3 regions of the Enterococcus gallinarum genome follow, and region 3 is predicted to be linked to each of the others. Evidence: riboswitches for the same ligand, from Rfam matches in the RefSeq annotation. Region 3 holds a riboswitch; each other region holds the start of a gene.

Region 1 (10,511 bases), 1.2 Mb from region 3:
CATTCAACATTCTCTCTATTTAGAAATCCAACTAAGATTATTTTCTTCATTGACTATACCAAAGAGTTGCTTGATCTAAAGAAGCAAGCATATTTTTCAGATCACCGGTAAAATAGGCTATCACCTGATCCTCGGGCCATCCAAATCGCAATCACTTCTGTCTTTTCATAGTTACTAGTTGAATCGTCTCTGCTTCGCTCAAGAAAACCTGTTTTACCATCAAAAACGCTAAATCATTACTACGACAACTCTTCTAAAAGACTACATCCTTCGGTCATATCTACTGGACTGCTTTAAAGCCTATCTGATTATTAAAGGTAAATTTTTTGCTCTACGGTCAAAGATTTTTTTTTCAGAGCAATTCTTGATAACGATGAATGTAGAAACGTTTGACAATCGTTACTAGGGCTAAGTAGGCAATGATGGTTGCGGTCAGCCATAGCCAGTACGCTGATGGAAGAACTGCCATGCCTAAACTTTGGCCAAAGTTCGTAAACGGTAAGAATGTCCCGACGGCAATTCCTAATGAAGTGATCGCTGTCATAATGAATGAGCCGCGGCTTTGGATAAATGGAATCTTTGGTGTCCGCAAGGCGTGGAGCACGAGTGTTTGCGACCATAACGATTCTACAAACCAGCCAGCATGAAAGACAGCGATAAAAGCGACTTGTTGTTCTGGCGTCAACGTATGGAAATCGCCACCAACTACCGCTGGACAAATAATGAAGTACATCAATAAATAGGTAGTAATATCAAACACTGAACTTGTTGGACCTAACCAAATCATAAATTTACCGATACTCGATGCATCCCAGCGCTTTGGTTTATCCAAGTATTCTTTATCCATGTGGTCCCAAGGAATCGATACACAGGAAATATCGTAAATAAGGTTGAGGAAAAGAATCTGTAACGGCAACATTGGCAAAAATGGCAGAAACGTGCTAGCAACGAGAACCGAAAACATATTGCCGAAATTAGAACTTGCGGTCGCCTTGATATATTTCATGATATTCCCAAAGGTTTCTCGTCCTGAAATGATCCCACGTTCTAAAATCATTAAATCTTTTTCTAACAAAATAACATCGGCCGATTCTTTGGCAATATCTACTGCCGTATCTACTGAGATTCCGACATCTGCTGCCTTCATTGCTGGCGCATCATTGATCCCATCTCCTAAAAATCCTACTGTGTGCCCATTTTCTCTCAAAATCCCGGTAATTCGCTGCTTTTGCTGCGGGTTCAATTTGACGAAAACATTGTATTTTTCAACAAGTTGACTAAGTTTTTTATCCGATACATTTAGAATGTCTTCTCCACTGATCAGCTTTTCTGCCCCTAATCCAACTTGCTGACATACAGACTGCGTTACTAACGCATTGTCGCCAGTTAACACTTTCACGCCAACTCCGTGTTTCTTTAACGTTTCCAGTGCTTGTTTCGTGGTTTCTTTTGGCGGATCCAAAAACGCTAGATACCCAATGAGAACCATCTCAGATTCATCTGCTACAGAAAATTCACCTACCACGCTTGGATTCGTTTTTTGAGCTACCCCGATCACACGTAGCCCATCTTCATTTAGTTCATTGACTTTTTTTAGAACTTCTTGTTTTATCTCCTCAGTTAATGCAGTCACCTTTCCTTTGAAATCTACATAACTTGAGATGCTGAGCATTTCCTCGATTGCGCCTTTGGTGATCATTTGTGTTTTTCCAGACGGATCTTCTACGACCACACTCATTCGTCTCCGTTCAAAATCAAAGGGAATCTCGTCGATCTTTTTATATGGGAGATCAGGGACTCCTAATTCTTTTTTAGCCGCATCAATGATCGCAACATCTAATAAGTTCTTCAATCCGGTTTGGTAATAGCTGTTAAGATAGGCATGCCGCAATACTCGCTCATCTTCTTCTCCAGTCAAATCCAAATGGTACTCTAAAATAATCTTGTCTTGCGTTAGCGTGCCAGTTTTATCCGTACAGAGGATATCGATCGCACCAAAGTTTTGGATCGCATTTAAGTTCTTGATCACAGTGCCTTTTTTCGCCATTCCAGTTGCGCCTTTGACCAAATTCGTTGTTACGATCATCGGCAACATTTCTGGCGTCAGCCCAACAGCTACTGACAAGCCAAACAGGAATGCTTCCATCCAATCGCCTTTCGTGAAACCATTAATGACAATGACCGTCGGTGCCATTAATGCCATGAACTTGATGAATAAGAACGAGGTTTTGCGAATCCCTAACTCAAAGCTGGTTCGAATAGGCTTAGTGGACAATGACTTTGCCACATCACCGAAAAGAGTATGGTTGCCAGTAGCGATCACAACCCCTTCCGCTGTACCACTGATGACATTGCTTCCCATAAAGGCTAAATTTTCATAGCTTGTTTCAGAATCACGGCTTGTAACAACTGCTTCGGCATTTTTTTCAACCGGATAACTTTCTCCCGTTAAAGCAGATTGAGAAATAAACAAGTCTTTCGTTGCAGTCAAGCGGATATCCGCTGGAATCATGTCTCCCGCAGACAATTTCACAATATCTCCACAGACGATTTCTTCCATCGGTACTTCTGCGTAGACGCTTTTACGCTTCACTGTCGCAGTAACCTTAACCAATGACTTTAGTTTTTCGGCAGCCTTATTTGATTGCACAGATTGAATCAACGTCATGGTGCCGCTAATCAAAATCATGACAAAGATTATCCCACTGCCAAAATAATCCCGTTCCTCTGGTGCCGCAATAACGACTTCAGTGATAAAAGAGGTAATCCCTAACCCAATCAGCACTAATGTAAAGGGAGTGATATACGCTTTTAAGACTTCCATAATGAATGGGGTCTTCTTTCCATAGGAAATTTGATTTGATCCATACTTGTTCCTAGCCGCGATTGCTTGTCCTTCAGTCAGTCCTCTTTTAGAAGTCTGAAAGGTTTCATAGATCGTTTCGATCGTTTTTTTTGCCATTAATCCGTAATTAATGCTTTGAATAGGTCGTTTTTTTGTTTCCACTTTTTCTACCTTCTCTCCAAATAGTTCGCCACAACTCTCTTCGAATGATCAAGAAAATTGTTTCCTAGCATTGTTGTTTTTTTGCGAGGGTTTGAAGAAGAAGGCGCTAAAAACAAATAGACAATAGTATCTGACTATCTCTTTGTTCCTCTTCTGCCAAACCCTTTGGTATCGAATGACTATCGTCCATTTGTTTTCATCTCCTTCCGGTTGAAAAAATATCGGTCAACTGACAAGTCTTTTTTGAAAACCTTCAAGATCAAAGCATCTGCTTGATAGGCTTCTGTTTCGCTATATCCTAATCTCCGATAAAAGCCCCAAGCTTGCTTTCTTCCTGTTAAAAATAAGGTCGAGTAATTTAAATTTCTGGCAATTTGCTCCGCATACACTAGTAATTTCTTCCCTAACCCTTGCCCTTGATAATCTGGATGAATGGCCACTTGTTTTATTTGCATACACTTAGACGAACAAGGGTGCAAAAGAAGGGTGCCGACAATCCGCTTATTTTGCCTTGCCACCAAATGAATAGCTTGTTTCTCCTCTGCTGGAGACTCTCTTAATAACGGTTGTCCCGCACTAACCTTTAACACTTGGTTTCGCAAAACTAATGTTTCTTTATAGTCACAACTATCCCATCTGATTAACGTAAGCACTGTTTTACCATGTTTCTCCCTCCTCTGCTAAATGAAAAACTTCTAGTACATGATTATTTTTCGACAATTGAGTAACAATTTCTTTCACTGCTAAATCAGCATTTGCAGCAGGCTCGATCTCTACTTGCAGCTGAATCCGATTCTCTGCCAGGTCTTGGCAAACAAAATGGCAAAATGAAAGAACATACCGATCCAATTGATTGATGACCTCTGTCCGCAAAGCCACCTCGGAAGACCTTTTTCCGGTAATGATCAAAAATGAATTTGTGTTCTTCTCCAGAGATTCTGTTCGATACCCTTCAGCAAATTGATCAAATCTTTGAGAAAGAAAACGAATCACACTATTCACCAGCATGATCATTAGCGCTGCAAAAAATCCTTCTTGGATATAACCAGCGCCAATCACTGTGCCAACAGCTGCTGTACACCATAATGTTGCTGCAGTATTTAATCCTTTTACACTAAAACCATCCCGCAAAATAATCCCGCCAGCTAAAAAGCCAATACCGCTCACTACTTGTGCAGCAATTCGAGTAGGACTCGTATCAGACGCAACCATCGAGGATAATGAAACAAAAATCGTTGCTCCCAGCGAGACTAGAACCATCGTCCGTACACCTGCTAGCTTTTTTCTCCACTGTCTTTCAACACCAATAAGGCCTCCTGCCAGCACACTCAGACCCATCATTCCCAAAAATACATACTCCTGCTCCTTTCCTCGTTTTAAAAATAAAATCGAATCATTAGGCACAAAAAAAAAGCGACTTTTCCGCAAAAACTCCGCGAAAAGTCGCTCTAAATTCGTCAAAAACAAGACAAAAAAGACATTGATCTAATCGTTGAGTTTTGGCACTATACAACGTAAAGACAAACATCTTAGCTACCTTAAGAAAAGCCTTGTATTCGACAGTTCCTGTTCTACCCATTGGCGTCTCTCGACATTTTTGGGCAGTAGCCTATGTTTGCATAGGAGCCTCACCTAACAAATCATATTTTATTTTCAGGTACACACTAACAAATTCGTTTTTTCTTGTCAATTTTTATTTTGCCGTTTTGCCTCATGATTTTTTAATACGATTAGAAAAGTATAAGTACGTTATACGAATAAAAATCAAGAATTCAGTAGATTTTGTGTAAAACAAAGCTGTTTTTATATTGGGTTTAATCGATCTTAAAACACTGTGAAACCACTCGTATGAAGATCATTTTAAAATAATCTTTGTTAATGATTGAAACAGACATTTGTCGATAAACTATCAAACTATCGTTCTTCCCTGCAGTCATCCGAAAAGGAAATTTATTAATTTCACATTAAAAAAATTATTTGAAAAAATTTTATTTTCTTTCTAGCTTTACGCTGCTCGGAAATACATTTTAGAATTATTCGTGTTATTTAAAAGAGAAATAACAAAAAACAGTTAAGCACTATGCCCAACTGGTTATGACTAAGTTTTCAGTTGTTTCTTTCTCTAGCAACACTAAATGTCGAACAACCCTTTTTTTGTTTGCCAACTATGTATAATGGACAGAATCAAAAGCAATGCATTGGCATCTCCAAAAGAAAAGCAGAAAATAGCTAGCAAAGTTTTCCCAACGGCCCTTCCCGATCCTTCAAGTTGTTTTGAATCCAGATCTCCTATGATCTCAAAAATTTCTCATACCACAAACTTTGATCTTATAGCAAATCCTCATTCAAGAAAAACATACTTTACTAGTTGCTTCACTCATATAAACTGCTATGCTATTTTAAATTTATCTCTATAGTCAACCCATTCTCTATTTCAAGTTAACCATCGAATCAAATTTGGTAAAACCATTATCGTATATAAAGTTCGGCAAATTTGAATAGCTGCAATTTTTGGCATTTCACCACCCAATTCTCCAGCAATCAACGAGATATCTGTTGCTCCAGCTGGTGATGACGCAAATAACGCTGACTTCAAATCTAGAATTCCTCGTTTGTAAACAATGTACCCAAATAGTACATTAATTATTAAATAACTTAATAGGAGCAATACCGCAGGTATAAGAAGGCGACCAAGTTGGCTTAAACTGTCTCTGTTAAAGGTACTACCAATGATTGCTCCTGCAAAAATTTGAGCAATATAGCGGATATTATTATTTAATTGAGCAGTGTTTTTTAAAATTTTTAGACCACATGAGAAAAGTAGTGAAAACATTAATGCCCCAACAGGAATTTGGAAATATAGACCCAAAATCCCTCCCAATCCTGCAACTATTAAAATAGTGGCATCATTGATAAAGGGATTATTGATCCCAATTGTCAACTCTCTCTTCATTTTTGTTTTATTTTCGGTCGTTTCAATACTGATTCCATTTTTCTTTTCTAGACGCTCTAAAAGAAAACTTATCCAATATGGTAGGATGAGGAGCATCCCAACTAACCTTGCTAATTGCATTGTAGCGACTACCTCAGCTTCAGCTCCCATATCAATACTGATCAAAGATACATCCATTATTCCTCCAGGCATACAGCAAAGTAAAGCCGTAATCAAATCTAACGAGAAAAATGAGTGAAATAGGAATCCCATAGTAAACAAATTGAAAGTGAAAAAAGCCATCAATAACAAAATCGATTTACCCAATTTAGGGAAATTTAGTAAATCTTTCTTTGATACTTGCTGTCCTATATAGGCACCACTAATTATCTGGGCAAAGATCTTCAAGTTATTCGCCATATACATTTGATCTGTGAACATTGAAAAAAACGCAACTGCAAGCATACTCCCAGTCATAAATGGAGCGGGCATTTTTATACGCCTAGCAATTATTCCTCCAATTAGTCCTACAATCAACGTTTCTATTATCTTTACTACCATTTAAGTTCCTACTTTCTTATTCAATGAACAAATTTTTTACAAATGGAAACTAGAAAATAGAGGCATTAATATAACCGTAAAAATAGCCGCTACAACTAAGGAAAAACTACTTGCAGCCCCTTCAAGATCTCCTATTTCAAATGCTTTCGTGGTCCCTATAGCATGTGTTGATGTTCCTATTAGTACACCTATTGCCAATTGATGTCTAATTTTAATTATTCGAATAACCTTGTCTGCGATGATATTACCAAAAATTCCTGTCAAAATAATAATAGGTGAGGTAATTCCAACAATTCCTCCTAGATCATCCGCTATATTTTTTCCTACACCTAAAGTGACTGATTTCGGAAGAAAAGTTATATATTCAGCATTACTTAAATATAGCATTCTAGACAGTAGAGTAGTCAAGAACAAATTAATAAGCACTCCTGATGTAATTCCAAACAAGACAGGAAACAATTCTTTTTTTACTCTTTCAAAATTTTTATAAAGCGGCACTCCCAGACATATGGTTGCTGGGGTAAGTAAATAATTCAAAATCTCGACATCTTTATCAAAATTTTTGAACTCTGTTTTCATAAAAAAAGAAATAAAATAGAGAAATAGAACGGAAAGTAAAATGGGATTAGCAAGTACGGATTTAGTTTTATTTTGAATTTTTTGTCCGGCAAAAAAACAAATGAAACATAGAAAAGCGCCAAAATAAGGAATAGAATCAATCATTGAGTTTTCTCCGATCGATAAGATAATCCGTAACTTTCCCTGAGAGCAACATGCTCACGAACGTTGTTATCACTATAATTATTAATAATTGAAAAAAAAGACTTTTGAAGAGTGACCATTTTTCAATTAGTTCAAAAGTAGCAGGAACAAATAAGACCGGCATAAAAGATAAAAAGAAATTTGCAGTCGCCTCAATCTCTTCAACCGCGATAGTTTTTGTCATAAGTAGCAAAACAAGTATTCCTAATCCCAACATGCTACTTGGTATTCTAATTGGTAAAAATACATGCAATATATCACCAAGAATACTCACTCCAAATAATATACTAATTTGCTTTAAATATTTCATTTTTCCCCCTCAATCTATTTTTTTCTCAAGAAGAAGGAAAAAGATGGTTACAGCAAGTAGATCTGCAGATCCTCCGGGACTCAAATGATTTGCAATTAACTCCTTATTGTATTCTTTTAAAACTATAATCAGCTCTTTCAAGTTATAATTTTGAGCCAATATAGCTTTGCTATCATTTTGCACCTTTTTCCAAGCATTCACCCCACCACGATGTATCAGATTACTATCTTCAGTTACGCTCATTAGGATAAGTAAAGTATTCAATAACAGCTCTTCTTTGTTTTCTCCATCTAAACTTCGAACTATTGGCAAAACTTCCGTCTGTATAGTCGGATATCCAGCTTCTGCCTCTCCTCGAATTCCAGTTAGGTTATATTTTTTGTATATTTTTTCACCATAGCTCATTTTTTTCTCATCAACAATAGAAAAATCATTTGATACCAAACCATGACACATCTCTTTCACGATGCAGAAAATTTGGCTAGTTTCAGATTCAGATAAAGGTAGAGAAAAGCTACTTCCTCTCTCTTTTTGTATGTAATAACCAACAGATCCAAGAATAACTGCAAAAGAAAAATTAGCTCCTTTGTGTGTATTAACGTTATTCGTTGAATGAAGCATCTCTCCTTCTGCATGTTGTCCTATTTTTCTAATTTTCTGAAATAATTCTGATAAACTTCCTGTATGTTTATAACCCGTACTGATATACATCTCAAAAAAAGGCGCCAACGTTTGGATACTTTTTATAAACAAGAAAAAATCCATATCCGTGTGAGCACCATTATCATAACGATCCACCAATCCTGGTTTAGGTGATAGCGCAACTTCATACAATAAAGCTTCAATGGCCATATTTGCTACTGCAGTGATCGTATCCATTCATCACACTCCTCCTTTTCAACTCCTAGAAACTTTTCACAAATCACTAGGAGTTGAATTGTTATATATTTAGCTAATTCTTAATGGCAAATAGCCTAAAAGTATTGATGAGATAATAAAAATGAGAAAAACACCTAAAGCGTATTTACCTGCCTCTTTTTGCCATTGCCCCATATCTACTCCAGTCAGTCGAACCAATAAGTAAATAAATGCAACTAATGGACTCAGTAAGTGAAATGCTTGGCCCATCAGAGAAGCGATAGCCATTTGCATATTGGTAAATCCGTAAGCTCTACCTGCTTCTGCTAACACAGGCATGACCCCAAAATAAAACCCGTCATTTGAAATGAAAAAAGTTCCTGGAGCAGAAATTACAGCAATTACTATACCCCAGTATTCAGCCAGTTGTTTAGGAATAATTGTCACAAAACTTTGAGCTAGAGCGTCAGCCATTCCTGATCCTTGGAATAAGCCCATGAACACTCCTGCAGCGAAAACCAAGATTACAGTTTGCACAGCATCTCCACCATTAGCACCGATGCGGGCCGATTGATCTTTTAATTTTGGGTAGTTAAGGATTAATGCTAAACAAGTCCCAACTAAAAATAATAGCAACGGAGATACATAAATTTTTTCAATAAATGATCCTGCTACAAGCCAAGCAATTAGAGCTATTGTTAAAATACTATTTGCAATAAATTTCTTTGGACGACGAATCGCCAATATATCCGGATCTGTAATCGCTATCATTTGATTGATCTCATCATCACTAATCTGAGTGATTCCTAATCGTTTGCGTTCCTGTCTTCCCATCCTTGGAGCCACCCAAACAATCACGTAAATAATTGATAATACCATCCCAGGTGCGAGATATGAAAGGATACTGGCATCAACTTCCAAAACAGCCATTGCACGAGCAGTTGGACCGCCCCATGGTAATAAATTCATAATAGTATTCTGCAGAATAACTAATACTGCTAAATTCATTAGCTTCATATTTAATTTTTTGTATATGGGAATAAAGGCTGAACAGCAAATCAAGGTTGTTGTTGTTCCATCTCCATTTAATGATACTGCTGCCGCAACGACTGCAGTTGCAACCAGAACCTTCATCGGATCACCTTTAGCAAAATGAATCATTTTTGCTGTCACAGGATCAAATAAACCTGCATCCAGCATAATAGAAAAATACAGAATAGCAAAAAGTAGCATAATTCCTGTATTAGAAGTTGTTGCAATCCCTTCTAAAAAAAACTCGCCAATGTTGCCTTCATTGGAAACCCCTGCTAATATAGCAACAAGTGTAAAAACTAATGGAACTAACACTAATGAAGTAAAAGGTGACAACCATTTTTTTAGTATCGCTACCATAAAAACAATAATCATCAAATATGCTAAAATTGTAAGAATCATTTCAAGCCTCCTTCTTTAATAAGACAGCAATATATCCATTCCTAGAGCGTATAAACGGCGGGAACAGAAGTTACTCCTTCGAGAATATGCTGAACTTCACAAAAATTTGAAATGCACCAATCAGGAATCATTCAATATTGATAGGAACCTTTCGTGTTTCATACCATTTTCGTGAATTTCTTCTTATTGCGTTGAACCACGAAGAAGGCAGTGATTCGAAGATGAACGTACCTTCTCTTGGTTCTCAGAGTTAAAAACTTCTGTCCTTGCCTCCAAAATATTTTCTAATTCAAGTTTTTTGGTTTTCGAACGACATCAATAATTGTCCCATCACGATATTCAATCATTGCGACAACCTTGTCTTCAAATTCTATTTTTTCCGGTTCTCCAGCATATTGATAAGCTAAATCACGAAGTTCTTCAATTGTTTTCAAAGGAATATCCGTTTTCTTAAAAGCATCTATTAAATCCTGTCGTTTAGGATTTACAGCAACACCATAATCCGTTACCACCACATCAATGCTTTCACCTGGCGTAGTAACTGATGTAACTTCTGTTCTTACGGTTGCCAACCGGCTTCTGATCAAAGGCGCAACAATAATTGATACTTTAGCTCCTGCGGAAGTATCTGTATGACCACCAGGAGC
Region 2 (10,511 bases), 110 kb from region 3:
TTTTGAACTTCCAATAAAGTGTCATCTTCATTGATGGTATCGCCGGGTTTAACGAACCATTTTACGATTTCGCCTTCTGCGATCCCTTCACCGATATCCGGTAATTTAAATTGAAATGCCATTTTCTATTCTTCCCTTCTTCAACTATTAAAAGTTCACGATTTCTTTCACTTTGTCTTCGATATCTTTAGCATTTGGCAACCAGATATTTTCTGCTTGACCGAATGGGAAGATTGTATCTGGAGCAGATACACGTCCAATTGGTGCTTCTAATGAAAGAACCGCACGTTCAGAAATTTCAGAAACGACTTGAGCGCCTACGCCTGCTTGTTTTTGAGCTTCTTGAACAACAACCACACGACCTGTTTTTTCAACAGATTTAATGATTGTTTCCACATCAAGAGGAGCAACTGTACGCAAATCGATAATTTCAGCATTGATGTTTTCTTTTGCTAAGTTATCCGCTGCTTTGATTGCTTCACGAACCATTGCACCATAAGTGATGATCGATACGTCTGTTCCTTCACGAGTCACCGCTGCTTTATCCAATGGAACTTCATACGCTTCTTCTGGCACTTCTTCACGGAATGAACGGTAAAGTTTCATATGTTCTAAGAAAACAACAGGATCATTGCTGCGAATAGAAGCAATTAACAATCCTTTTGCATCGTATGGGTTTGATGGAATCACGACACGGATACCTGGTGATTGAGCAATCAATCCTTCCAAGTTATCTGAGTGCAATTCTGGTGTATGCACACCACCACCAAATGGTGAACGAATCGTAATTGGCAAGTTGCGTGTGCCGCCCATACGGTAGCGAGTACGTGCCATTTGTCCAACGATTTCATCAAATGTTTCAAAAACGAATCCGAAGAATTGAATTTCTGGAACTGGACGGAAACCTTCTAGTGCTAAACCAAAAGCTAAACCGCCGATACCAGATTCAGCAAGAGGGGTATCGAAAACACGATCTTCACCGAATTTTTCTTGTAAACCTTCTGTTGCCCGGAAAACCCCGCCGTTTTTACCGACGTCTTCACCAAAGACTAAAATTTCTTTGTCGTTTTCCATTTCAACAGCTAAGGCATCTGTAATTGCTTGAATCATTGTTTTTTGTGCCATGACTATTTCGACTCCTTCGCTTCGTAAGTTGCAATTTGTTCTTTAATGTTTTGAGGTTGTACTTCAAACATATTTTTCAAGAAATCTGAAACTTTTTGTTTAGGTACACGGTCAGCTTCAGCGATTGCAGCTTTGATTTCTTCTTTAGTTTGTTCAATGATTTGTTCTTCTTTTTCTTCAGACCATAGTCCTTTTTCAGTCAAGTACGTACGGAAGCGAACCAATGGGTCTTTTTGTTGCCATTCGCTGTCCATATCTTTTGAACGGTAACGCGTTGGGTCATCCCCTGATAATGTGTGTGGACCATAACGGTAAGTCAATGTTTCAATCAAAACTGGTCCATTGCCATTTGCTGCCCATTCACGAGCTGCTTTTGAGACAGTGTAAACTGCTAATGGATCCATACCATCCACTTGGATTCCTGGGATACCAGCTGCAGCTGCTTTTTGAGCTAATGTTGGCGCAGCACTTTGAACTTCACGAGGTGTTGAAATCGCAAAACCGTTGTTTTGGATGTAGAATACAGCGTTTGCATGGTAAGCGCCAGCAAAGTTGATTGCTTCATAGAAGTCCCCTTGTGAAGAACCGCCATCACCTGTATAAGTGAAGACAACATTTTTCTTGTTGCGCTTTTTCAGACCAAGAGCTACACCAGCAGCTTGCACGTATTGCGCACCGATAATGATTTGTGGTGGTAAAGCTTGCAAGTCTTCTGGATAAAGGTTTCCAGCTACGTGTCCGCGAGACCATAAGAACGCTTCTTTCAATGGAAGGCCGTGTTGGATCAATTGAGGGACATCACGGTAACCAGGTAAAAGCACATCTTCTTTTTCAAATGCAAAATGACTTGCTAATTGACTTGCTTCTTGACCAGCTGTTGGCGCGAAGAAACCTAGACGACCTTGACGGTTTAACGCAGTAGAGCGTTGGTCTAATACACGGGACCATACCATGCGAGTCATCAACTCGACTAATTCGTCGTCACTTAGATCAGGTACTAAATCTGGATTTACGATTTTTCCGTCTTTATCTAATGCTTGATAAGTTGGAAAATCTGCATTGACTTGCTCCAAAATTGCTTGGAAATCAAGTGCTTTTTGTTTTTTTGCCATCTTGACACACTTTCCTCTCTGATATAAAAATTCACTTTCGAATGTAACAGGGATAAAATCTGTATCATCGAAAAATCATTTACTACTATAAATTATCATTTAAACGAGAATAAGACAAGTGAAAAGGTATTTTTTTTTAATAAAACGATTCCCATTAGACCAACTCTTAAGAAACGATTAGTGAAAACAATCACATTTAAGCAATCGCTTTCTTGCTTTGCTCCTTATTAAATTCTTTTTTTCTTTTAAGAATAGTACAGACTTCGCCTTTTAACTAAACAGAAACGTAACACCTCGAGGACTTTCCCTTGTGAATGTTCCGACTTAGTAAAATTAGTTTTTTTTGATAATGAGAAAAAAATAATACAGAAGAGAATAAAAAAGAAACAGATAGCATAAAAGTTAAAATCTTTTATGACTATCCGTTTCTTTTCTCAGATCCACTCTTTTGTATAATGGATATAGATTCTCTTAGCTACTTCTACGCTTACCAGGTAGGCAAGAATAATGCCGACAAACCATGGCCAGTAAGAAGATGGTAGCGCTGCAAAATCAAAGACTGTGTGCAGCGGCGACAAGATAATACCGAAACCCACCAAAATCGCAAGAACGCTTGACAGTAAGACTGCTGGCGATGCGATACTTTGGAAAAATGGCAGTTTACGCGTCCGGACCATATGCACGACTAATGTTTGCGTCACAAGACCGATCATGAACCAGCCGGCTTGGAACAGCGCTTGTTCTTGAATGGTATTTGCTTGGAACACATGCCACATCACGAAGAATGTCAAGATATCAAAAATACTGCTGACTGGTCCAATGCTTACGGTGAATTTCAATAAGCCTCTGACTTGCCACTTGACTGGTTTTTCTAGTTCTTCCACATCCACATTATCCCAAGGAATAGTCAACTGTGCCATATCATAGACTAGATTTTGCACCAGCAATTGAATAGAAAGCATTGGCAAGAAAGGCAAGAATGCACTAGCGACAAGAATCGAAAAAACATTCCCAAAGTTTGAACTCAATGTCATCTTGATGTATTTCATCATGTTTGTGAAAACTTTACGGCCTTCAATGACGCCTTTATCTAACACATTCAAGCTTTTTTCTAATAAAATGATCGAACTTGCGTCTTTGGTAATGTCTGCGGCCGTATCTACAGAAATACCGACATCAGCAGCCCGCAGTGCAGGCGCATCATTGATTCCATCTCCCATAAATCCGACAGTATGACCATCGGCTTGCAGCGACTGAATGATGCGTGACTTTTGCATAGGATTCAACTTAGCAAATAGATTGACCGCTTCTGCTTTTTCAGCCAATTCTTCATCAGAGAGACGATCAACGTCTATCCCTAGAAGATAGTCGTTCACTTCGATCCCCACATCTTTACACACCTTTTGCGCCACGATCGCATTGTCACCAGTCAAAACTTTCACGTTGACACCATGACCATGTAATGAAGCAATAGCTGTTTTTGCGGACTCTTTCGCTGGGTCTAAAAAGCCCATGAATCCGATCATGATCATATCTTGTTCATCTTCAACTGTGTAGACGGCTTCTGCGTGAGCATCTCGCTTGATTGCTACTGTTAGGACACGCATGCCCTGTTTGTTCAAGCGGTGATTTACCTCACGAAGTTTTTCTCTTAATTCATCTGTCAATTCCAGAACTTGTCCGTTGACTTCCACGTATTTGCAGACTTTCTCCATTTCCTCAGCAGCACCTTTTGTGACCATGATCTGGTGCCCATCTGCTTTGACAACCACTGTTAAACGCCGGCGGGAAAAGTCAAAGGGGATTTCATCCACTTTGATGACTTCTTGATAAGGCGCTTGGCGCTCTGTATCTTCGAAGTAGTTCAATACCGCAATATCCATCAAATTTTTCCAACCTGTTTGATAGTAGGAATTCAAATAGGTCATATCCAACACTTGTTGGTCTTCTTTACCAAACGGATTCAGATGCTGCACTAATACGACGCGATCTTCAGTGATCGTGCCGGTTTTATCCGTACATAAAACGTCCATACTGCCCAAGTTTTGAATCGAAGGCAATTCTTTGACGATCACTTTTTCTTTAGCTAACGACATGGCACCTTTTGCCAAATTACTTGTGACGATCATTGGCAACATTTCCGGAGTCAAGCCAACAGCTACAGCGATTGCGAAGAAAAGGGCTTCTCCCCAGTCGCCTTTTGTCAATCCATTGATCAAAAAGACGATGGGAAACAAAACCATTACCATTCGCAGCAACAATTTACTGACTTTCGTCAAACCATCCTCAAAAGTAGTCTTTCCTCGTTTTGACGTTGCATTTTTGGCAATATCACCAAAAAAAGTACTTTGACCGGTTTTTAAAATAATTGCTTTACCTTGTCCACTAAGGACATCCGTTCCCATGAAAACCAAATCTTGCATATCTAATGCGGAAATCGTTTCTTTAGAATCTTTGATCCCAGCATCGACAAATTTTTCCACCGGCATAGATTCTCCGGTCAGAGAAGATTGATTGATAAATAAATCTTTTGTCCAAATCAAAATAGCATCTGCCGGAATCATATCCCCGGTTGCCAATGTCACGATGTCTCCTGGTACGACTTCATCCATCGGAATCTCGATCGTTTCGCCGTCTCGAGTGACAGAACATGTATTTTCAATTAATTCTTTTAAGGCCAAACTTGCTTTTTGCGAACGATATTCTTGCACGAATGTGATCGTAACACTTGCTAAGATCATGATTCCCATCACGACCACTGCTTCATAATCACCTGTGAAAAAAGAAATGACCATCAGCAAAGCCAAAACTAATACAAAAGGATCTTTGAAAGCACTTAAAAACATCAGCCAAGCAGGTGTTGGTTTTTGTGCATCTACTTGGTTTGGTCCATATTCTTCCAGACGTTCTGCTGCATCCTCTTTTGATAGTCCATTAAACGAAGTCCGCATTTCCATCAGCAACTCTCTTTCCGAAAGTTGTGCAAGTAATTTTAATTCTTGATCTTTAGATAATTTTTTTAACATCTTCTTTTCCTCCTATAACTAGGAGTTGCATTTGCTACCCCTAGCATTCTTTTTATTGTTCCTCTGGGGACTGGGGTATTCCATGTTCATCTTCCTCTCTGTTTATCAAGCAAGAAACTCTGGATCATGCAGAAGTGTTGGTCAAAAATAAAGGCAGTCAGCAATTGTCTTGCAGCACCTCATAAAGGTCTGTATGTATCAGCTAAAATAAAGGCATCAGTGACCATTAACACAAAAAACGCATGCTCCCAATAAGCATGCGTAAAAAACTCATGATCATTGTAGAGCTTTAGCACTATAGGGCGTAGATAACTTGACGTTATCAGCTGCTTTGGGTTTAACCTTCACGATTAGACCTGTCCTACCAACTAAGCATCTCTCGATACTTTTGCGGCAGCAGCTTGTGTCCATATAGGAGCCTCACCTAACAATTATTTATTTCTATCCTCACTATAGTCTATCTAATTATATAGGTCAACCATTATGTGAAAATACTTTTGTTATTTTTCAATTCCATTTTCAGTTTTTGGATCATTGGATCGAAGGATCTGCCATTCCGGACAGACGGTAATATTGAGCCAATACTTCTTTGATTCGCTGACTTGCTTTACCATCACCATAAGGATTTTCAGCATGCGCCATTGCGGTATATGCAGCGTGATCCTGCAACAACTGCTTCGTTGCTTGATACACATCCTCTTCCCCTGTACCGACCAATTTCAACGTTCCTGCCGCAATGCCTTCTGGACGTTCAGTTGTGTCCCGCAACACCAATACAGGAACACCGAGAGAAGGGGCTTCTTCCTGGACACCGCCGGAATCAGTTAGAATCAATGTGCTTTGGTTGGCAAAATTGTGAAAATCGATGACATCTAAAGGTTCAATCAATGTAACATTCTCTAAAGCACCCAGAGTTTCTTGAGCAATTTCTCGAACTTTGGGATTTTTATGCATCGGAAAAACGACTGAGACTTCTGGAAACTCGCCTGCGATTCGAGCCAATGCCTGAAAAACATTCTTCATCGGCTGACCTAAATTCTCTCTGCGGTGCATCGTCAACAAAATCTTTCGCTGTTTTTTGTCTGTTAGTGTAGGATGCTGATAGTCTTGAGAAACAGTGTAGCGCATGGCATCAATCGCGGTATTGCCAGTGACAAAGATGGCTTCTGGATCATGATTTTCCGCAAGTAGATTTTCTTTACTTTGAAGCGTTGGAGCAAAGTAAAGATCCGCTAGCACATCGATGAGTTGCCGGTTGGCTTCTTCCGGATAGGGTGATCGTTTATTCCACGTCCGCAAACCAGCTTCAACATGACCGATCGGAATCTGAGCGTAAAAAGCTGCGGTTGCTGCGGCATATGCCGTTGTTGTGTCACCATGAACAAGCACAATTGACGGTTTTTCTTGGTGGAGAATCGGTTCTAATTCCAGCAAGACTTTTGTAGTGATGCCGGTCAATGTCTGTCCCAATGTCATGATATCCAAGTCGTAATCAGGTTCGATCTCAAAAACCTCTAATACTTGATCTAACATCTCGCGATGTTGGGCTGTCACCACGACAATTGATTGAAATCGAGGATCAGCCTCTAATTCTTTTACCAAAGGCGCCATCTTGATGGCTTCCGGTCTTGTCCCAAAAACGGACATTACTTTGATAGTCAAACACTCACCTGCTTCTTTCTGCATGTTTACTTTATTGTTATTGCTCTTACTCACTTAGTCAACTGAATATCCGCTTTTAGCTCAGAATATTTTTTTAGTTTTTTTTCATCATTTCTTCTATTATAACGAAAGATTAAGAAAAACCAAATAGTCGATAGAGATGATTCCACAAAAAGCAGAAGGTCAGCGCTGAAAATAAAAAAACCAAAAGACTTGTTGCCCTCAGCAGCAAGTGATAAGAATGTTTTCCTATCGCTTGCTGCAAGACCAAGAAATCTTTTGGATCGAACTTTTATTCATGCCACTGTCAATTCTACAGCCGAAGCAACTTAAATTGTATCGCCATTGAAAATCGAGTTTTTCACGATCACATAATCAACTTTTCGAATCGATTCGAGGTCTTTGCCACCGGCATAGGAGATCGATGATTGTAGATCTTGCTGCATCTCAACCAAAGTATCTTTCAAAGAACCTTTGTAAGGGATCCAGATTTTTTTCCCTTCGACGTTTTTCTTTTCCCCTTTTTGGAATTCAGAAGCAGAGCCAAAGTATTCTTTTAAAACGACACCATTTTCGACTTTTGTTTCCCCAGGAGATTCTTCATGTCCAGCAAACAATGAACCAATCATGACCATCGTTGCCCCAAAACGAACAGATTTTGCGATATCTCCATGGGTGCGGATTCCCCCATCGGCGATAATCGGCTTGCGAGCTGCTTTTGCACACCAGCGTAATGCAGCTAATTGCCACCCACCAGTTCCAAAACCAGTTTTGATTTTAGTGATACAAACTTTCCCTGGTCCGATCCCAACTTTCGTTGCATCCGCGCCGGCATTTTCCAATTCTCGGACCGCTTCAGGTGTACCAACGTTCCCTGCGATCACAAAAGCATCTGGTAAATGTTTTTTGATATGTTGGATCATATTGATGACAGCATTGGAATGTCCATGGGCAATATCGATCGTAATGTAATCAGGCACCAGTCCTTCAGCAGCCAATGTTTCGACAAAAGTATACTCATAGTCTTTGACACCGACACTGATCGAAGAGATCAGGCCTTTTTCCTTCATTTTTTTGATAAAAGGAATGCGGGCTGCTTCGTCAAAACGATGCATAATATAAAAATAGCCGTTTTCAGCTAAAAATTCTGCGATTGATTCATCAATGATCGTTTGCATATTTGCAGGAACGACCGGCATTTTAAATGAATGTTTGCCTAAAGTAACCGTCGTATCACATTCTGAACGGCTATTCACGATACATTTATTAGGGATCAATTGTATATCTTCGTAATCAAAAACTTTCATGTCAAACATAAAAATATCCTCCAAATCTTGATAAGAGTGAAGCAAGCATCAAATGGCTGTCGCCTATTTTTAATGCCCACAACAATTTAAACCAGCTCACTCATAAATACAAGTGTTTTAGAATCTTTTTTTTAAAAAGCAACAGGAATGTTCGTCTTTTACGAACATTCCTGAGATAGTTTCCATTAAATAAAGGGTTTCTTCTTTTTTTTAAGGTAAAATATTGCCAGCTGCCAAATATACTTCATACCATTCTTGGCGTGTCAACACAATCGTAGATGCCTTAGCGATCTCTTCGATACGATGCGGCGTCATCGTGCCTGCGATCACCTGCATATTTGGTTATTTGGACACATAAAAAAGCCCCCTACTCAAAAGAGTAAGGGGTGTTTGTTTACCATGGAAGCTTATTGTTGTTCAATGCTCGTTGTAATGCTTTGACCATGTTAGAAGTCGGGCTGATAATTCCATCAACCGTTGTCTTCAAGGCTCGTTGCATAGCTTTAATCATTTCTGTTCCGCACAATCCATCGATCGCACCTTTGTATAAACCTTTTGCTTTCAACCGTTTCTGCCATGTACGAATCAGGGTTGAACCTTTAAGCGTATTATCAAATTGCGCCGCATAAAGGTTCTTGTTGCACACTTGTCGATACTGATGGCTGATTTCATCATCTGGTGTGATACCTTCGTACTGCATCGCTTTATTGGCAGTGCTTGGTCCAAACATACCGTCTTCTGAGATTTTATTGGTGTTTGGTTTTACAGATGGTGTGCTAGGTTTAGCTGCTGAATTAGAACCGCTAGTCTTGCCAAACGCCGCATCTTTGAAACGTTCCAGCTCACTTGGCTTTGCTACCCATGGAGCTGGACAGTTCTTGCCAGTAACATCATAGTGGCGCCAAATCTTATTCCGAGTGATATTTGGATATTTTGCAATCAGTTCTTTAACGGCTTTAACGGTGTTCTGGAATGTTTTTTCAGTGATATTTCCATTTCTATCCAAGCACATCTCCACGCCAATAGCGCCATAATTAGCATTACCGATTTGTGAATACAAAGGCTTGTAGATAGATCCATCAGAATTGTATCTAACCGTATCGTTTGCGTGGTAAGCGACCTCATCTAATGGAATGATACAAATAGCTTCATTGTCATCCACAAACAAATGAGCGGATGCATAAACGCCATTCAGATTATTGAAGTAGTCTTTGTGATTTCGGGCAGTACCACCGTTGTTAGCCGTGTAATGCATGATAATTCCTTTGATTCCGTAGTTCTTGATCCCTGGACGAGAAAACTTATTGATTCTGATATATTCGTATTTGATGAAACTCATTTATATCATCCTTTCTACATTAAAAAAGAGCAGCCAATGGCTACTCCTTTTTTTCTGTGAACTCTTGTCCGTCACCGTAATCGGGTTCCGATTTGTTGCCTTTAATAAACCCAGCGCCTAAGTCATAGAATCCGCCTGCTGCCAATCCTGACAAGAATCCTGCCCAACCAAACACAATCAATTGATCTGGTACCATTGTAGCGGCGTATACAATCCCGACTGCTGTCCCTAGCAAAATGTTAATGACTGGCAACAATTTGTTATCTGGAATCATTTTCTTTACTAATCCTGTCACTCCCATAACCGTTCCTGTAATTACTGTTGCTGCCGTTAAAATATGTTCCATGTTAAATTCCACCTTTCAATATTGCATTTTCATTTTTCAATTCTTCGTTCTCGTCTTCTAACTCTTCAACCAGTTTTTGATAGTAAGCAATTTCCTTCTCATACTTATTTTTGATATCTGAAATTTCTGCTTCGAGTTTATCGACTTTCTTCTCTAACTTATCTACCATCTCCTGATACTTTCTGTAGAGAACATCGGCATTTTCGGTATTGGTCTTTTCGAGATTTGCTTTGTTAGAATATTTAGTTCCTAAATAGGTGATATACCCACCGCCAAGAGCCACAATGATCGTAGTCAAGTTGATGTCTCCCACAGTATCAGTCCTCCTTGATGGCAATTCCCATCGCAAGGAATGCCATTGCCAAGGATAAAATGCCGATTGTATTTGGTGGTGCAGATAAAACAAAAGACACCCCGAAGAGTGTCCAAAAGAATGTTAGTAGTACTAGCACTGTATGCTTTAATTTCTTGTTATTGATCACAATTCCCAATATTTTGAGAAAACCCAATATCATAAACACTGCGCTGATTGCTCGATAATCGAACAGTTCGTCAACCAACTGATATACTCTGTACTCTTGCAAAATTTCAGGG
Region 3 (10,511 bases):
TCAGACAGGCCCATGAATGGCACTTGTTGCCCAGAGCCTAAGAGGGCCATTGCTTCTTGTGTCTCCGCTAGTCTTTTTCTAGCGGAATGAATAGAAGAGGCCGGTTGTTGTTCGGCAAATCGTTGCTTGCCATAATCACTAAGGATTCGTTGACTAACAGTTGTTTTAATTGTGTCAAATTCAGTTTCTTGTGGGATATTCATATGAGGTCCTTTCTTGTGCCCGTGAAACGTCTCTCCTCCACGTTCAAAAAAAGTGTACAAAAAAGGTGACAGTTCCCCATCACCTGTTTTTATCAATAACGATTTTGATCGGTATCTGCAGGCACAACAAATAAACTTAGTATTGTTTATTTGTTTAAATTTGCTGGTTAGATACCTAAGACACTCATCAAGAGACCTCTTTCTTTTTTTGAACGATTTTCTTTATTTTAGTATATCTATGATCGAATTGTCAACATCATCTATTCTGCCGGTTCATTATGTGTTTGCATATCCAATTCAGAATGTAATCGCTGGATCGCTAGCTGTCGTTCCTCATCAGAGATTGCTTGGTAAGAAATCCCTGCTTCTCCTTGCAAGCCATCTCCCGTAAAGCCTGTCCCCTGTATTTGATAGAGATCAACTGTTGTTAGGGCAGTCTGGTAACTCGTTATTAATCGTGAGATCTGCTGAAAAGTGAGATCCGTTTGGCCGTTTTCTCCAACGATCGACATGAGCTCTTGGTACTGGAACAAACTTGACAGAGACAGCAATTCTTTAGCGAGGAGCTCAGTCACTTGTCGTTGTCGTCTCTGCCGGCCATAATCCCCTTCTGGATCATCTTTACGCATCCGAGTATACTGAAGTGCTGCCCAACCATCTAATTGAAGCTCCCCCTCTGGGTAATGAATTTTCTCAGCCGTAAACTCAAAATCGTTGTAAACTGTGATTCCGCCAATCGCATCTACAAGATCTGCCATGCCATCCATATTGATCGAGAAATAATGATGAATTGGGATCTGTAAAAATTGTTCGATCGAAGCGATCATCATTTCGGCGCCCCCAAATGAGTGGGCATGATTGATTTTATCTTTGAAACCTTTACCAACAATCTCTACATAAGCATCACGAGGAATACTTGTAATGGATGTCCGCTTATTTTTTGGATTCAATGTCACGATCATGATCGTGTTCGCACGATAGTCTGTTTTTCGCTTTGAATCATTTGCGATACCCAAAAGGAGCAGACTTAGGGGTTCTACCTCTTCAATTACTGTTGCTTCTCGCCCTTTAATCGGTGCGTGCATGGTTTGAACCGTTTGTTCTGCACGAAGAACGATGCGCAGCGCATAGACTGTTCCAACGGTCACAAGCAGTGTTAAACTAACCAAAAGCGTCAGCCAAACTTTCTTTCCATTCGTCATGGTCTTCTCCTTTGCTTGAATTTATCGGATAAATTGTTACTTTTACTCGTAAGAATCCTTTCAGTCCATTCATAAGTCATCAATGTGATCCCACTTGCTAAACAGATACTTGCGAGGGTATCGCTTGGGTAATGAACGCCTAAATAAAAGCGGGAAAATATTACTAAAAGAATGAAAGAGCCGCCGAGGATAGCCAACAGACCTTTTTTCTTAAACAAAAATCGAGTGAAAAGCAAACAGGTAGTCACCAGTGTAACAGCTAACAGGGTATGGCCACTGGGAAAGCTGTGTGAATCGCGAACCATCCCAGCTTCTAGGACTGGGCGTGGCCGCTGAATCAGCCATTTCATCACTTGACCGATACCACTCACTACAATCAGATTTCCTATTCCCCAGATTGCCCAAACTCGTTGCTGCTTTTTCCATAAATAGATGCCCAAAAGCAGAAATAAACCAGTTATTGGTAGGATCGTAGCAGTCGAAGCGATGGCCAACATGATTTGGTCTCCTAAAGCAGTGCGCATCTGAGGCAAATTCCAAAAGAGTCGGTCTATCCTTTGAAACCAGTGTGGCTGATGCAAGACTAGGATCGTCAATAAAAAAAACAATGCAATAAAGCTAAGACTGACCGTCATCCGACGAGTTCGATTGAACATTTTAGTAAACTCCTTTAATTTATTGGGAAAGTTTTTTTCGGGGCATACGCCTTCTCCAGCCCAAAAATAATGCCTAAAGAGAGACCAACTGCAATCAGCGAGGTCCCACCTTGACTCAGAAATGGTAGTGGAATACCCGTCAAAGGCAGTAATCCAATCGCCGCCCCGATATTTTCAAAAATTTGAAAAACCAAACCAAAAACAAACGTGATCGATAGATAGACCGAGGCTTTATTATTTGTCCGCAATGCTGCAAAAATGATCTGATAAATCAAATAAAAATAGAGAAAAATTACTAATGAACTGCCTAAAAATCCAAATGATTCTCCGATGACTGTAAAGATCATATCGGATTCACGCACAGGAACGTAGACAGGAATGTGCGTGTCACTTGCCCCGAGGAGACCACCTGAACCAATTGCCCACATACTTTGTACTTGTTGGTAAGCAATCGAGTCTTGATAAGCAAAAGGATCTGCCCAAGCTTTGACTCGATCCAATTGATAGGGTTTAAAATGCAATCGAAACAACATCGTATTCCCCCAATCAGTAAAGACTAATAGCAATAACAGTCCGCCAACCACAGCCAATACCGTAAAAATTGCTGTCAACAGTTTCCAATGGACACCGGAAATAACAAATAGTGCGCCGAGCATTACGATGAAAACCAAACTAGTACCAAAGTCCCGTTGCATATACATCAATAGAAAAGTCGGCAAACTATAAAGCACTATTTTTAGAATGTAGAAACAGTCAGATTTGATTGTTCGCTGAATCTGTCTTTTTTCATATAAGAGTGTGAGATACACCATAAACAATACAAAAGCCAATTTCATAATCTCAGAAGGCTGCAATGTGAAACTGCCGATCCGGATCCAACGTTTTGTATGGGTCAACTCAAACATGACGGGATCATAAAACCAGTACAATAATGTCATCAATCCTAGAGAAAGAACATAAAAGATGCCAGAGAACCGCAATAAAAAAGTCGTCGAAAGTAAACTGCCCGCAAACAATGCGATTGCGGCAATGATGCAAAAAAAGAGTTGCCGCACAACAACCGGTCCCGGATCAATGCCATCCAGCACACTGGCACCATATTGAACCGCAATACTCAATAAAAAAAGTAAGAAAACCGGTAGAATCAGTGCATAATTCACTTCATGTCGTTTGAAGTACTTCATTTGCTTCCCTCCCTCTTTCCAATTTGAGGCAAATACCAAAAGCAAACGAAAGAATAAAGTAACTGGAGCCACCATAACTAATAAATGGTAAAGGAACCCCTGTCATAGGCATTAACCCTAAGATACTTGCGATGTTGATACTTGTTTGCAATAACAACAATGTGGCAGTTCCTAATAGAATCAAGCCTATTTGTGAATCAATAGCTGTTGCCGAACGAATAAACAGGCGCAACACAATTAGAAATAATAATCCAATTACAAAAATCCCTACCAAAAGGCCAAGCTCCTCTACCAATACCGAAAAAATGAAGTCTGTCTCCGCAACGGGTAAGAACCCTTTTTTCGTGATGCTATTGCCTAAACCCAACCCGCTTAATCCGCCATTGAATAATGCATAATAGGAATGAATCATTTGGAAACCTTGACCATATGGGTCAGAAAATGGATCTCCAACAAGTTGGATCCGGTTGTATACATGCATGAAGAATTGTGGTAACCAGCCGTGTTGTCCTAAAAAGAGGACCGCACCTCCTAAAAGAAATAAACTGGAAATCAGTGCAGTAAATAGCAGGAATGTGACTTTGACTGGCACTTGAACAGTCGTGATCATAACAAAAGCCAAAAATAGTAAAATCATTACTCCTGCAACTTTAGGCTGCATTAGAACCAGCCCACAACATAGAAATAAGAGAAAGAGCGGCTTTTTTAATTCATTGAAAGATCGTTTGACCTTAAAATAGTTTGCCAAATAAAGAATCATACCGACATTTGTTATTTCTGAAGGTTGAAACTGAATGCCAAAAATCGAAATCCAGCGCTGAGCACCGTTAACTGATACCCCGAAAAATGGCAGGTAGGCCAACAGTAACATGACAATGCCAAAGGCCAATAGTCCCACCGCTAACTTTTTGCTTAACAAAATTTCGACGCGGGTTTTTTGAATCAAAAGAATCATTCCCCAACTCAACAGCAGAAAAATCAGCTGTCGCTGGAACAACGCGGCCGGTGCACCCCCAGCAGTCATCAACCGGTAAGAACTTGCACTATAAATCATTAAAAGACCGATGATACTCAACAGCAAATAAGCTGTGATAAGTAACCAATCGATCTTTCTCTTTTTACTCATATCGTCCACTCCTTCCCTTGGAGCAGGTGATTTCAGACGTTATTTATTTTATCCATTTACGTTTTGAAACATACTCAAGAAAAGAAAAAAAGCCAAACTTCTCTCAAGACGTTCGACTTCGCAAGCAATCTCATCGTCCGAGTTTTGGCACTATACAACGTAAAGAAGAAGCAAATTAGTAGTATTTATTTCTTCTTAGCTATTTTATGAAGAGCCTTAATCCGACAATTCCTGTTTTACACATTGGCGTCTTTCGACGTTTCTGCGCAATAGCTTATGTTTGTATAGGAGCCTCACCTAACAAGGTTATCCGTTATTTTTATTCATCCTGAATGTTACCTTTTGTTCCTCATGATGACAACTGAATTCCGCAATTTTGTGTTTTTCTTTAATTATTCTTAAACATCTTTAAGCAATTGACTAATTCCCCTGTTTTCTCACAGCTCATTGAATCGCTGCCTTTTTTAGTTAGAGATTTCTCGTTATTTTCAGGACAAAAAAACTGCAACAGCCATTTGCCATCGATCCATCGAGACCCAATCAACTGGCAACTATTTGACTGAAGTTCAGCCATCAGCTGCAATGATCATGGATCAAAAATGAATCAAATTGGTAAACGGCGTTGCAGTCATTCCTTGTACCTATTTAAAGGATCAGTCCGCATTTGATTATTGGCGAATCAAATAATCAAATGCGCCTAACGCTGCTGTTGCTCCTGAACCCATCGAAATAATAATTTGCTTGTAGGCACTGTCTGTACAATCACCGGCAGCAAAAACTCCAGCAAGATCTGTAGTTCCATGTTTGTCGACAATGATTTCATTGCGTTCATTCAAAGCCACTCGATCTTTCAGCCATTCTGTATTCGGCATCAAGCCAATCAAAATAAAGACGCCTTCCACAGCTAAAGTGGCTTCACGATTTGTCTGCCGATCCACATAAGTCAGCTGCTCCACATGATCGGAACCCGCAATTTCCTTGGTAGCAGCATTGGTGATGACCGTCACGTTTTCCAATGTTGCTAGTCGTTTTTGTAAAACAAGGTCTGCTTTTAATTCCGGCAAGAACTCCAATACATAGACATGTTTTGCCATACCTGCCAAATCAATCGCTGCTTCAATACCAGAATTACCGCCACCAATAACTGCCACTTCTTTACCAGCAAACAACGGACCATCGCAGTGAGGGCAATAAGCGACCCCTTTATTTTTAAACTCTTGCTCTCCCGGAACGTTAATGTTCCGCCACCGTGCACCAGTGGCAAGGATCGCTGTCTTTGTTTTCAAAACAGCACCATTCTCTAATTCCACTTCCACGAATTCATTTTTGCGGATATCTTTGGCACGTTGTCCTTTCATGACATCTACATTATACTCATTGACATGTTCTTCCACTTGACGCATTAATTTTGGTCCTTCTGTGTAAGGTGTACCGATCATGTTTTCGATTCCTAATGTTTCCATCACTTGACCACCGAAAGTTTCCACCACCATGCCTGTATTGATCCCTTTACGGGCAGCGTAGACAGCAGCACTTGCACCCGCTGGACCGCCCCCTACGACCAACACGTCAAACAGATCTTTATCTGCAAACGAGTCTTTGCTAGTCGGACCAGCAGCTTGTTCAAGTAATTGTTCGATCGTCTGACGACCGCTAGCGAATTCTTCCCCGTTCAAAAAGACGGTTGGTACGGCCATAATTTTTTTGGCATCTACTTCCGCTTTGAACATACCACCTTCGATCATCGTATGACTGATATTCGGATTCAAGACAGCCATGATATTCAACGCCTGTACGACATCCGGACAATTATGGCACGTCAGACTAACATATGTCTCAAAATGCAAAGGCTGAGAGATTTGTTTGATACGGTCTTGAATCGCTTGTTCGACCTTTGGCGCCCGGCCACTAACTTGCAATAAAGCTAAAATAAATGAAGTAAATTCATGCCCGAGTGGAAGACCTGCAAAAGCAATGCCACTGTCGATACCTGGTTGCATAATTGTAAAGCTGGGTGTCCGATCTGCAGTTACTTCTTCGATCGTAATACGTTCGGACATTTCTGCGATTTCTTCTAAGAAATCACGAACTTTTTGTGAGGCGTCATCAGTACCAAGACTAGCTGCGAAAACAATTTCAGATTCCAGCATTGCCAGATACTGTTTCAGTTGTTCTTTAATTCCATTATCTAAAGCCATGTCAACCTCCTATATTTTTCCAACTAGATCAAGACTTGGTGTTAAGGTGTCTTCTCCTTCTTTCCATTTAGCTGGGCAAACTTCACCTGGATGTGTCCGCACGTATTGGGCAGCACGAATTTTGTCGATCAATCCACTAGCATCGCGTCCAATTCCATCCGCATTGATTTCAACCGTTTGAACAACGCCATCAGGATCGATAATAAAAGTACCTCGTTGCGAAAGGCCACTTTCTTCATCCAGTACATCAAAAATACGAGAGATCGTGTGAGAAGGGTCAGCAACCATAATGTATTCGATCTTGCTGATTGCATCAGAGTGATCATGCCATGCTTTGTGGGTATAGTGAGTATCTGTCGAAACAGAATAAACTTCAGTTCCTAGTTCTTTCAATGCTGCATATTGACCTTGTAGATCTTCTAATTCCGTTGGACATACAAATGAAAAATCTGCTGGGTAAAAGCAAACCACATTCCATTTTCCTTTGAAATCTTCAGATGAAACGTCGATAAATTTTCCGTTGTGATAAGCTTGTGCTTCAAATGACTCAATTTCTTTTCCAATTAATGACATAGCGATTCCTCCAATTAGAATTATTATTTGAGAATAATCTCTCTTAATTATTAGTCTAAAGCCAGTGGAATTGCAATAGTCTCTTTGCATTTTTTTAAACAAAATGAATTTCTCCTCATAAATGAGCGTTTCACTTTCATTTTAAAATGATTTCTGGGAAAATAAATAGATTCACTTTTCTAACAATTATATACCAAAGGTCACTCATTCTCATTTACAAGGATATTTTCTCAATAGCTTTAAGTCACTTTTCACTTTGTCAAGTTCATCAAAGTGAAAAGTTTTTATTTGTCCAAACCGATAAGAAAAACACCTGAAGGACTCCTCTTCTGCCCTAGCAGAACCTCGGATCTTTCAGATGTTTATCAAAAACTATTTCAAGAAATTCCTTAGCGCTTATTTTTCTGATGAGGCAAAAAGAAATCTTGAAAAACCCCACCCAAGATGAAGATCACCCATGAATAGGCCCAGCTTCCTGTTGAAAATGACCAGAGGAAGTAAACTACCACGATCACTGGCCAATAGACCGTATTAAAAAAACGAACTTTTCCTGCGGATTCTCCATAAATGTGTTGCGCTGCCCGTGGTCCCGGTTCATCTTCATTAGAAATAAAGTAAACGCCATCGGCCATTTTGGCAAATCCTGTGCGGATGATACTGACATAGACGATAAAGAATACTCCTAATGCAACTGCCGCAAAAAACAGTCCTAAAGCTAAACCACTGGGAATGTAAAGAATAGCTTCCATCAAGAAAAAGGGCGTCACCGACAGAATACATGCAGAAATTCCTAGCACCAGACCAAATCGAAAACTCTTTTCATAATCTTCCAATTGCTTCCGCGCCTCTTGTTTTACTTCTTGATCAAATGGACGATCGTTTAATTTTCGTTTTGATGCAGAATAGTTCAAGCCGGAGGTAATAATAAAGCCCACGCCCAATGCAACAAACATGAACATGACTAATAGTCCTAAGCCACTATTGATTTCATTGGCAAAAAAGAGAAATATTCCAAGAGAAGCGATACATAACGCAATACCTAAAGAAAGTGAGAAGGCAAAACGGCGAATCTTCCCCCAAAAATCAAAGGCTTCATCGATTGTAATAGCATCTAACCAGGCTTCTTCTGCAGTATCTTCTGACTGCGCTACTTGCAGTTCTTGAAGCAACTCATCAATTGATCCAAATTCACTGATCACAGCCCCGATTGCTTCATGCTCGCTTTTTCCTTGTTCAATCAATTCATGGTAATGGTCTTCCATGATCGCAGCCAAATCCTCTTTGGCTTTCTTTGTTTCTGGCGTGGTGGGTACATTCAAAAACAAACTATCTAAATAATCCCGGATGGTTTTCATTTTGCTCCTCCTTGTAAAAAGCGCTCAACAACAATTTTTGTTTGCTGCCACTCTTGTTTTTTTACTTCTAAAAATTCTCTTCCTGCCTCACTGATTTGATAATAGGTGCGTTTCTTTCCATGAGTCACTTCTCCAGGATACGAGCGGATCAATCCCTGTTTTTCCAAACGTGTGAATGCAGAATACAATGTTGTTTCCTTAATGATATAGAGCGAATCTGTTTTTTCACGTATCTGTTTTGAAATGTCGTATCCATAGGAATCATCTTTGGAAAGAATCGATAAGATGATTGCATCATTGTATCCCCGAATTCCATCGCTGGATATCACTCGATCCCCTCCTTAAAATTACTTTACCTGTCGTAATAATTATAAATCAATTACTACGACAGGTAAAGTAAATCTGTGATTCTTTTTTTAAATCAGTCTTGAGACCGAGAAACACCCGCTAACGGTTGAACATCAATTACCGGTAAAAACACTTCATCAAATTTTATGAAACTCCCACCTTCTGTTAAAACTTTGATCTGCTGTCCTTCTCGAAGCTGCCAACTGTCGCTGCTTTCGAAATAATACAGACCAAAATCTGATGAATAACGTGATTCCGCGTTTTTCTTCGTCTGAAAACATGCATACCCATCCTCATAGACTTTCATGACCGTCCCTTCGACCCATTCCTTTTGAGGCGGGAAAAAAATCATCTTTACGCAGATTATCCAAAGCGCAAGTAAACCCGCACCGAACAAATAGTTTTTGTGCCCCGGTTTGGAGGGCCAATAATAGGAAATGAAAACCAGCAACAAAATAGCTAATCCGCTGCCCATTAAGACTGCCCCCCACTTTGGCGCGAGCCCCACCTCTGTTTGTAATGTAATTTTTTCTGCCAAAGTCAATAGCTCAAAGTCTGCGATCGGGATCAGGTTTACCCGAAGAAATAATCCCCCTATTAACAGTACTAAACCTAAGGCAGCCGCCAGCAAATATTTGTGCATTTCGGAATCCGCTCCTTCCCTTTGAACCTAGCATACCTGAAAAAAACTAAATTTGGTTTAAATTGAATAAATTGTTTTCAATACAAAAACAGTTGCGAACATCCAACATTCGCAACTGTTTCTCATTTAAGCCATCCTTATCCGATAACAAGCCTTTAATCTTTTGCAGCAGCCGGTTCAACATCAGACAACATAATGTCCAATGATTCGATCCCAGATCCTGCTAAATACCAAACTTGCGGATTTAATTCGATCACTTTCCCGTTTTTTCCAGCAGTTGTTTGCTGAACCAATTCATTTTCAGTCAACGTACTCTGGCTTGTATCCCCACCGATTGCTTTTGTACGATCAATAACAAAAATAATATCGGGATTTTTTTCCAGTAAATATTCATAAGAAATATTCTGCCCATGAGTCGATGCTTCTAATGTATCATCGACTGGCGTAAACCCAAATGTATCATAAACAATGCTGTATCTTGATCCCAAACCAAAGGCAGAAAGACTACCTTCATTCATCATGACAACTAATGCTTTTTCCTTGCTGGCTTCTGCAGTTTCAGAAAGATTCGCGATTCTTGTTTGCAGAGCAGTCAACTGTTTCTTGGCTTCCTCTTCTTTTCCGAAGATTTGGGCAATAGTTTGAATGTTGTTATCGATCGATGACCAAGTGTTTTCGTTGTCTACACTTAGAAAAATCGTTGGTGCAATTGCTTCCAGATCTTTTTGAAAGTCTCTTTGGCGGCCAGAGATAATGATCAAATCAGGTTGGATCTGATTGATTTTTTCTAAGTCAGGTTCTTTGATACCACCTGCAGAATCAACCGCAGCATAACTCTTTAAATAGTCAGGCATATTGCTCGTAGCAGCTCCTACAACACGATCTCCTACGCCTAAAGCATCCATTGTATCAAGTGCACTGTTATCGAAAACAACGACTTTTTTTGGTGAAAATGGCACAGTCACTTTCCCATTACTATCTGTCACTTCGATTTCGGCAGGCGCCGCTGCAGCCGTTGAGGCA

What was found. Region 3 has a riboswitch for magnesium ahead of HED61_RS10280 (FtsW/RodA/SpoVE family cell cycle protein). Riboswitches for the same ligand answer to the same signal wherever they lie in the genome.
Region 1: it holds a riboswitch for magnesium, as region 3 does, so the genes downstream of both, HED61_RS15740 (MgtC/SapB family protein) here and HED61_RS10280 (FtsW/RodA/SpoVE family cell cycle protein) in region 3, are expected to answer to the same signal.
Region 2: it holds a riboswitch for magnesium, as region 3 does, so the genes downstream of both, mgtA (magnesium-translocating P-type ATPase) here and HED61_RS10280 (FtsW/RodA/SpoVE family cell cycle protein) in region 3, are expected to answer to the same signal.

What each region holds. Positions count from the first base shown of each region.
Region 1 covers NZ_CP050816.1:3,264,349-3,274,859, forward strand. The annotation lists gene mgtA (magnesium-translocating P-type ATPase) at 353-2,962, opposite strand; gene HED61_RS15735 (GNAT family N-acetyltransferase) at 3,187-3,660, opposite strand; gene HED61_RS15740 (MgtC/SapB family protein) at 3,665-4,348, opposite strand; M-box (ykoK) riboswitch at 4,485-4,654, opposite strand; gene HED61_RS15745 (AbrB family transcriptional regulator) at 5,442-6,500, opposite strand; gene HED61_RS15750 (LrgB family protein) at 6,537-7,223, opposite strand; gene HED61_RS15755 (CidA/LrgA family protein) at 7,216-7,572, opposite strand; gene citG (triphosphoribosyl-dephospho-CoA synthase CitG) at 7,582-8,451, opposite strand; gene HED61_RS15765 (CitMHS family transporter) at 8,521-9,864, opposite strand; gene citF (citrate lyase subunit alpha) at 10,149-10,511, opposite strand, start outside.
Region 2 covers NZ_CP050816.1:1,958,591-1,969,101, reverse strand. The annotation lists gene HED61_RS09825 (dihydrolipoyllysine-residue acetyltransferase) at 1-122, opposite strand, end outside; gene HED61_RS09820 (alpha-ketoacid dehydrogenase subunit beta) at 148-1,125, opposite strand; gene pdhA (pyruvate dehydrogenase (acetyl-transferring) E1 component subunit alpha) at 1,128-2,237, opposite strand; gene mgtA (magnesium-translocating P-type ATPase) at 2,672-5,263, opposite strand; M-box (ykoK) riboswitch at 5,532-5,702, opposite strand; gene wecB (non-hydrolyzing UDP-N-acetylglucosamine 2-epimerase) at 5,795-6,925, opposite strand; gene guaC (GMP reductase) at 7,255-8,232, opposite strand; partial or broken gene HED61_RS09795 (aldo/keto reductase) at 8,443-8,571, opposite strand; gene HED61_RS09790 (peptidoglycan recognition protein family protein) at 8,627-9,571, opposite strand; gene HED61_RS09785 (hypothetical protein) at 9,612-9,917, opposite strand; gene HED61_RS09780 (hypothetical protein) at 9,919-10,230, opposite strand; gene HED61_RS09775 (hypothetical protein) at 10,235-10,511, opposite strand, start outside.
Region 3 covers NZ_CP050816.1:2,063,787-2,074,297, reverse strand. The annotation lists gene HED61_RS10300 (endonuclease MutS2) at 1-203, opposite strand, end outside; gene HED61_RS10295 (LCP family glycopolymer transferase) at 464-1,405, opposite strand; gene HED61_RS10290 (phosphatase PAP2 family protein) at 1,402-2,061, opposite strand; gene HED61_RS10285 (FtsW/RodA/SpoVE family cell cycle protein) at 2,076-3,245, opposite strand; gene HED61_RS10280 (FtsW/RodA/SpoVE family cell cycle protein) at 3,223-4,371, opposite strand; M-box (ykoK) riboswitch at 4,494-4,683, opposite strand; gene ahpF (alkyl hydroperoxide reductase subunit F) at 5,040-6,569, opposite strand; gene ahpC (alkyl hydroperoxide reductase subunit C) at 6,579-7,142, opposite strand; gene HED61_RS10265 (permease prefix domain 1-containing protein) at 7,532-8,497, opposite strand; gene HED61_RS10260 (PadR family transcriptional regulator) at 8,494-8,826, opposite strand; gene HED61_RS10255 (hypothetical protein) at 8,919-9,488, opposite strand; gene HED61_RS10250 (siderophore ABC transporter substrate-binding protein) at 9,644-10,511, opposite strand, start outside.